2 regions of the Streptomyces sp. Y309 genome follow, and region 1 is predicted to be linked to the other one. Evidence: predicted binding sites of a transcription regulator. Region 1 holds the regulator's gene; the other holds the start of a gene.

Region 1 (3,405 bases):
TCGCGCACTTCGAGCGGCTGGAGGGGGACGTGGAGGCGCGCACGCTGAGCGAAGTCACCGAGCAGCTCGTGGTGTTCGACCGTACGGTCGCCTTCGTGCCGGCCGACCGGGACTTCGCCGAGGCCCTGGAGATCCGCGCCCCGGCCCTCGTCGGCTATCTCGCCGCCCTCTTCGACCGGCTCTGGCAGCTCGCCACGCCGATGTTCCCGCACCCGGCCGCCCCGCAGCCCGCCGAGAACGGCGTCACCGCTCGGCAGCGGACCATCGCGGGGCTTCTCGTCGAGGGCCTCACGGACGCCGACATCGCCGACCGGCTCGGCATGAACGTACGGACCGTACGCGTCCACATCGCCAAGCTCGCCACCACCCTGGGCAGCACCAGCCGCACCCAACTCGGCTTCCTCATCGGCCGCTCGGGAATCCTGGGCCCCGGGCAAACCCGCTGAATCACGAACGTCCGGAATTGGAGCCACTTGCCCCCACCTCCGCCCGTTGCACCGCAACAAGATGACGGTAGCGGAGAGTGGGCGGAGCGTTGCATCGTGGTGACGGCGGCGGGGAACGGCCAGTCCCACTTCGGTACTGGAACCGGACCGCTCCCGGCCGCCAGGTGGCTCTGTCGTGGTCTCCCCCCGCAGAGTCGCGCTTCCCTAAGGGTCGCCCCGGTTCGGCTACGCCCCGTGGCCGGCCGGGGCGTTCACGTCCGCGGGGGGAGTGAGCGCCCCGGAACCGCGGGCGGCCCCGGCGGCTCAGGCCCGCGGCGCGTTCTCGTCCGCCCACTCCCGCAGCAGCCGCTCCCGCTCGTCCCGGCGCGGGCTGCCGCCCTCGTGCGAGCGGCCCCACTCGGCCATCGCCGCCAGCGTGGTCATCATCGTGGCGGCGCCCTCGGTGAGGCGGGTCAGGAGCGCGCGGGACAGGTTGTACTCCCGCTGCGAGTAGCCGTACGCCGTGGCGACGTACGCCGTCAGCTCGACCTCCTCGTCGGCGGTCTCCACGCACACCGTCATCGACGGGGCGTCGTCGCCGCCGCCGAGGCCCACCGTGAGCGCCATGTCGACCACCATGCCGACCTGCCGCCGCAGGGACTTCACGGGGACGTCCTCGACGGTCAGGGCGCACACGTCGTCCCACAGCCACAGGCCGTCCTGCTTGTGCCCGAGCCCCGCGACGCCCTCGGGGGTCAGCCGCACCCCGGGGGCCAGACCGGAGGGCTTCGAGCCCACGTACACATCGCCCTCGGCGATCCAGAACAGCCCCACCATGGCCATGAGAACCTGCTTCCCCCGGATGAAAGATGAAGGTGAACGACGAAACGGAGTGGTCGACTCAGCGGTCAGCCTAGAGTCGCCCCGCGCAACGCGCGAAAGGGCCGGGTCGGTTCCCGCAGCAGCGGAAATCCACCCGGCCCCCGTAAGACGCCCACAAGCGGGCTATGGATCCTGCGACCTCTTGGGCCGCCACACCACGAGCGCGCTGGCCTGCTGCACGTCCTGGTACGGCACGAGATCGCGGCGGTAGGACGCGTGCACCGCGGCCTCCCGCTGCTGCATCGCCGCCGCCGCGCCCTCGACGGCCGCCGAGAGCTCGGCCACGCGCGCCTGCAGCGCCGCGACCTGGTTCTCCAGCTCGATGATGCGTTTGATGCCCGCGAGGTTGATGCCTTCCTCCTGCGACAACTGCTGGACCGTGCGCAGCAGTTCGATGTCGCGGGCGGAATACCGCCGGCCCCGGCCGGCGGTGCGGTCGGGCGAGACCAGGCCCAGGCGGTCGTACTGCCTCAGGGTCTGCGGATGCAGGCCGGAGAGCTGGGCCGCCACCGAAATGACGTACACCGGGGTCTCGTCCGTCAGTTGATACGGGTTGCGTCGGCGGCCGTCCCGCTCCATGAGGTCACGCTCCCTTCGCGGCCTTGAACAGTTCTGCCCGCGGATCGGTGTCCGCAGTCGCCTTTCGGTACGCCTCAAGTGCTTCCTGCGCGGCGGGCGACAGCGTGGCCGGCACGGCGACCTCCACTGTCACGAGCAGATCGCCCCGGCTGCCGTCCTTGCGGACCGCGCCCTTGCCGCGGGCGCGCATGGTGCGGCCGTTGGGCGTGCCGGGGGGCAGCTTCAGGGTGACGGACGGGCCGCCCAGGGTGGGCACCTTGACCTCGCCGCCGAGCGCCGCTTCCGCGTACGTCACCGGCACCGTCACCGTCAGGTTGTCGCCCTTGCGGCCGAAGACCGGGTGGGCGTCCACGTGCACGACCACGTACAGATCGCCCGCCGGGCCGCCGCGTTCGCCGGGGCCGCCCTTGCCACGCAGGCGGATCCGCTGGCCGTCGGAGACGCCCGCCGGAATGCGCACCTGCATCGTGCGGGACGACTTGGCGCGGCCGGAGCCCTTGCACACCTCGCAGGGGTCCTGCGCGATGAGGCCGCGGCCCTTGCAGTCCACGCACGGGTCGGTGAGCGAGAAGCCGCCACCGCCGCCGCGCGAGACCTGTCCGGTGCCCACGCACGTCGGGCAGACGCGCGGGGTGCCGTTCTTGTCGCCCGTGCCCGAGCACGCCTTGCACGGCGCCTGGGAGGACATGCGCAGCGGAACCGTCGCGCCGTCCACCGCCTCCGTGAAGCTCAGCGTGACCTCGGACTCGATGTCCTGGCCGCGGCGCGGTTGCGTACGCGTGCCCGCGGTCGCGCCGCCGCGGTTGAACAAGCCCCCGAAGACGTCACCGAGACCGCCCCCGAAGCCGCCGGCGCCCGCTCCGCCGCCCTGGGGGCCGCCTCCGAAGAGGTCGCCCAGGTCGAAGTTGAACGAGCCGCCGCCGGTGCCTCCCGGGCCCGGCCTGAAACCGCCGTTGCCGAAGAGCGCGCGGGCCTCGTCGTACTCCTTGCGCTTCTTCGGGTCGCCGAGGATGTCGTTGGCCTCGGAGATCTCCTTGAAGCGCTCCTCGGCCTTCACGTTGCCCTTGTTGGCGTCCGGGTGGTTCTCGCGGGCGAGCTTCCGGTACGCCTTCTTGATCTCGGCTTCGGTGGCGTCCTTGGGGACGCCGAGGACCTTGTAGTAGTCCTTCTCGATGAAGTCCTTGGTGCTCATCCCCGACGTCCCTCCTTCCCTGTCATCCGGCGGGCCCCGGCGCCGAGGTCGCCCTCGGCGCCGAAGCCGCCGTCCGTCTCGGCGTCAGCCCTCGTCCGGGCCACCGCTCTCCTTGTCCTGGGCACCGTCGGCGCCGTCGGTCTTGCTCTCCGCGTCCGGCGCGGCCTCGTCGCCCTCGGGCGCCTCGGACTTCACCGTCTGCGCGCCGGGCTGCGGCTCGGCGACGGCCACGCGCGCGGGGCGCACGACCCGCTCGCCGATGCGATACCCCGGCTGGAGAATCGCGACGCACGTCGTCTCCGTGACGTCCGGGGCGTAGCTGTGCAT
Region 2 (3,405 bases), 1.3 Mb from region 1:
ACGTCGCCGCCCGCTCCGGTGACCGCGAGCCCCGTGGCCACACCGGGCACCGCGGTGCGCCGCTCGGCCGGGTCCTGCGCGGACTCCGGGACGTGGTGCGGCCGCCCGATCAGGCCGCGCAGATCGCCCTCGGCGACCGTGAACGGCAGCTCGCGCTCGCCCAGTTCGTGCTGGGCCGCGACCTTGCGCAGCAACCGCGCCACGGACCGCTCCAGGTTGCGCACGCCCGCCTCGCGGGTGTACTCCCCCGCCAGCTTGCGCAGCGCGCCCTCGTCGATCGTCACCTCGCCGTCGCCGAGCCCGGCCCGCTCCAACTGGCGCGGCAGCAGGTGGTCACGGGCGATGACGATCTTCTCGTCCTCCGTGTACCCGTCGAGCCTGACCAGCTCCATGCGGTCGAGCAGCGCCTCCGGAATGGCCTCGAGCACGTTGGCCGTCGCCAGGAACACCACGTCGCTCAGGTCGAGTTCGACTTCCAGGTAGTGGTCGCGGAAGGTGTGGTTCTGCGCCGGGTCGAGCACTTCGAGCAGCGCGGCCGCCGGGTCGCCCCGGAAGTCCGAGCCCACCTTGTCGATCTCGTCGAGCAGGACGACGGGGTTCATGGAACCCGCCTCCTTGATCGCCCGCACGATGCGCCCGGGCAGGGCACCCACGTACGTACGCCGGTGGCCGCGGATCTCCGCCTCGTCCCGCACACCGCCGAGCGCGACCCGCACGAACTTGCGCCCCATGGCGTGCGCCACGGACTCCCCGAGCGAGGTCTTGCCGACACCGGGCGGGCCGACCAGAGCGAGCACCGCGCCGCCGCGCCGTCCGCCCACGACACCCATGCCGCGGTCCGCGCGCCGCTTGCGCACCGCCAGATACTCGGTGATGCGCTCCTTCACGTCCTGCAGGCCCGCGTGCTCGGCGTCGAGGATCTCCTGGGCGCCCTTGATGTCGTACGCGGAAGCACTGTCATCGGTTCGCTCGTTCCACGGCAGTTCGAGCACCGTGTCGAGCCAGGTGCGGATCCAGGAGCCCTCGGGCGACTGGTCGCTCGCGCGCTCCAGCTTCTCTACTTCCTTCAGGGCCGCTTCCCGCACGTTCTCCGGCAGGTCGGCGGCCTCCACCCGGGCGCGGTAGTCGTCGGACTCCTCCTCGCCGTCCTTGCCGTTGAGCTCGCGCAGCTCCTTGCGCACCGCTTCCAGCTGGCGCCGCAGCAGGAACTCGCGCTGCTGCTTGTCGACTCCCTCCTGCACGTCCTTGGCGATGGACTCGGCCACGTCCTGCTCGGCCAGGTGCTCCCGCAGCTGCTCGGTGGCCAGCTTCAGGCGCGCCGTCGGGTCCTCGGTCTCCAGGAGCTGGATCTTCTGCTCGGAGGTGAGGAACGGCGAGTACCCGGAGTTGTCCGCGAGCGCGGAGACGTCGTCGATCTGCTGCACGCGGTCGACGACCTGCCACGCGCCGCGCTTCTTCAGCCAGCTCGTGGCCAGCGCCTTGTACTCCTTGACCAGCTCGGCGGTGGCGCCGGGCAGCGGCTCGGGCACGGTCTCCTCGACCCGGGTGCCCTCCACCCACAGAGCCGCGCCGGGCCCGGTCGTGCCCGCGCCGATGCGCACCCGGCCACGAGCGCGGATCAGCGCCCCCGGGTCTCCGTCCGCCAGCCGGCCGACCTGCTCGACGGTGCCGAGCACGCCCATGCCCGCATACGTCCCGTCGATCCGCGGAACAAGCAGCACCTTTGGCTTGCTGCTGCTTCCACTGGACCGGGCAGCGGCCTGGGCGGCCTCCACCGCGGCGCGTACATCGGCATCGGACAGGTCGAACGGCACCACCATGCCGGGCAGCACGACCTCGTCGTCGAGCGGCAGCACGGGCAGAGCGAGCGGTGTGTACCCCGTGGACTCAGCAGCCATGATCTCCCCTTCGGCATTCAAGTTGAGCTATACCGACTCAATGCTTGTGAGCCTCCGAATGTTCCTCGGGCTTGTTCGCTGTCAGCGATCACCTCTGTCGCCCCGGAAATCCTCAAACGTAAGGTTCACCCACCAGAAGCAGTCATTACATACCCCGTCATCATCGGAATCTGGATCTGAATCTGAAGGGTTGCCCCCATGCACAGCACAGAGGACGCCCCGATCGCGGACAGCGAGGCCGTGCGGGCCTGGGTCGACGGCTGGGTCGTCTCGCGCGGCGCCGCCCCGCCGGTGGTGGAGCCCTGGGGCTTCACCATCGACGTCGGCCAGGCCAAGCACCCGACGCGGCATGTCCTCGGTGCCACCGGCGCGGGCGTCCAGGAGGCCGACGTACGCAAGGTCGCCGCGTCGGTGACCGGAGCGGATGTGTGGCTGAAGGTCTTCGATCACCCGGACCGTGTCGCGCCGTGGCTCGGCCCCGAGTGGTGGCTGGACCCGGAGCCCGGCTACCTGATGACCGCGCCTCTCACCCCCGTCGCCCCGCACCGCCTGGCCGCCCCCGACGGCTACCGGCTGCGCACCTGGTCGCGTGGCGGCGTCATCCGCACGATGGTCACCGCCGCCGACGGCACCTGGGCAGCCCGCGGCCAGATCGCGCCGACCGGCCGCACTGCGGTCGCCGACCAGATCGAGACTTCCCCGCAGCACCGCCGCAAGGGCCTGGGCAGCCTCGTCATGCGCACGCTCACGGTCGCGGCCGTCGAGCAGGGCGCGGAACTCGGCGTCCTGGGCGGGACTCCGGAAGGGCGGGCCCTGTACGAGTCGTTGGGCTGGCGGGTGGTCGCTGGGCTGACGAGCGCACGACGGAAGTCGGCGGAGGAAGAGGAAGAAGGGGAAGAGGAGGGAGCCTGAGCCGCCGGCCCGCTCGGGCTCGTAGCCCGCTGAACGCTTGCGTCCCGCTCGGGCTCGTAGCCCGCTGGGCGCTCGCGGCCCGCTGAGGCTCGCGGCCCGCCGGGGTCGTGGCCCGCCGGGGTCGTGGCCCACCAGCCGCTCGCGGCTCACTCGGCGGCCACCGACCCGCTGGGCGCTGGTGACTTACGCGGCGTCGGCTTCCGCTGTCTTTCTCGCGCGGGTGTCCATGTACGCGTACGGCAGTCCGGGCAGCATCAGGAGCACGGTCCCCCACAGCGGCAGGCGGAAGAGCGTGTCGTCGCTGGCGAGCCAGGAGGTGAGCTGGGCGAAGGCCACTCCTATGAGGCCGACGAGCAGCCACCCTTTGAAGCCGAGGGAGCCACGCCTTGTCTCCAGGGCGACTGTGCCCGCCAGTATCACTGCGTAGAAAGCTATGCGTGGTGCCTCGACGGACAGCGTGAGCGTCCGGTCCAGAAGGTGCGTGAGGAGCAGCAGCGAGCCGAGGACGAACGGGGTCAGCGCCGCCATCCGCAGCACCCGCCGGTGCAGGGGTGTGCGCGCCCGGGCCCAGGCCGCGGCGAACGCCTTCGCGTCC

What was found. The regulator HspR, encoded in region 1, represses chaperone genes until heat shock. The targets are predictions, from matches to a motif close to TTGAGNNNNNNNNNCTCAA.
Region 2: the regulator HspR is predicted to act here: its motif matches at 1,921-1,939, upstream of lon (endopeptidase La).

Annotation. Positions count from the first base shown of each region.
Region 1 covers NZ_CM160048.1:4,422,401-4,425,805, forward strand. The annotation lists gene AC0KTA_RS17625 (helix-turn-helix transcriptional regulator) at 1-446, shown strand, start outside; gene AC0KTA_RS17630 (hypothetical protein) at 750-1,268, opposite strand; gene AC0KTA_RS17635 (heat shock protein transcriptional repressor HspR) at 1,431-1,886, opposite strand; gene dnaJ (molecular chaperone DnaJ) at 1,891-3,078, opposite strand; gene grpE (nucleotide exchange factor GrpE) at 3,163-3,405, opposite strand, start outside.
Region 2 covers NZ_CM160048.1:3,137,521-3,140,925, forward strand. The annotation lists gene lon (endopeptidase La) at 1-1,898, opposite strand, end outside; gene AC0KTA_RS11935 (GNAT family N-acetyltransferase) at 2,097-2,810, shown strand; gene AC0KTA_RS11940 (hypothetical protein) at 2,994-3,405, opposite strand, start outside.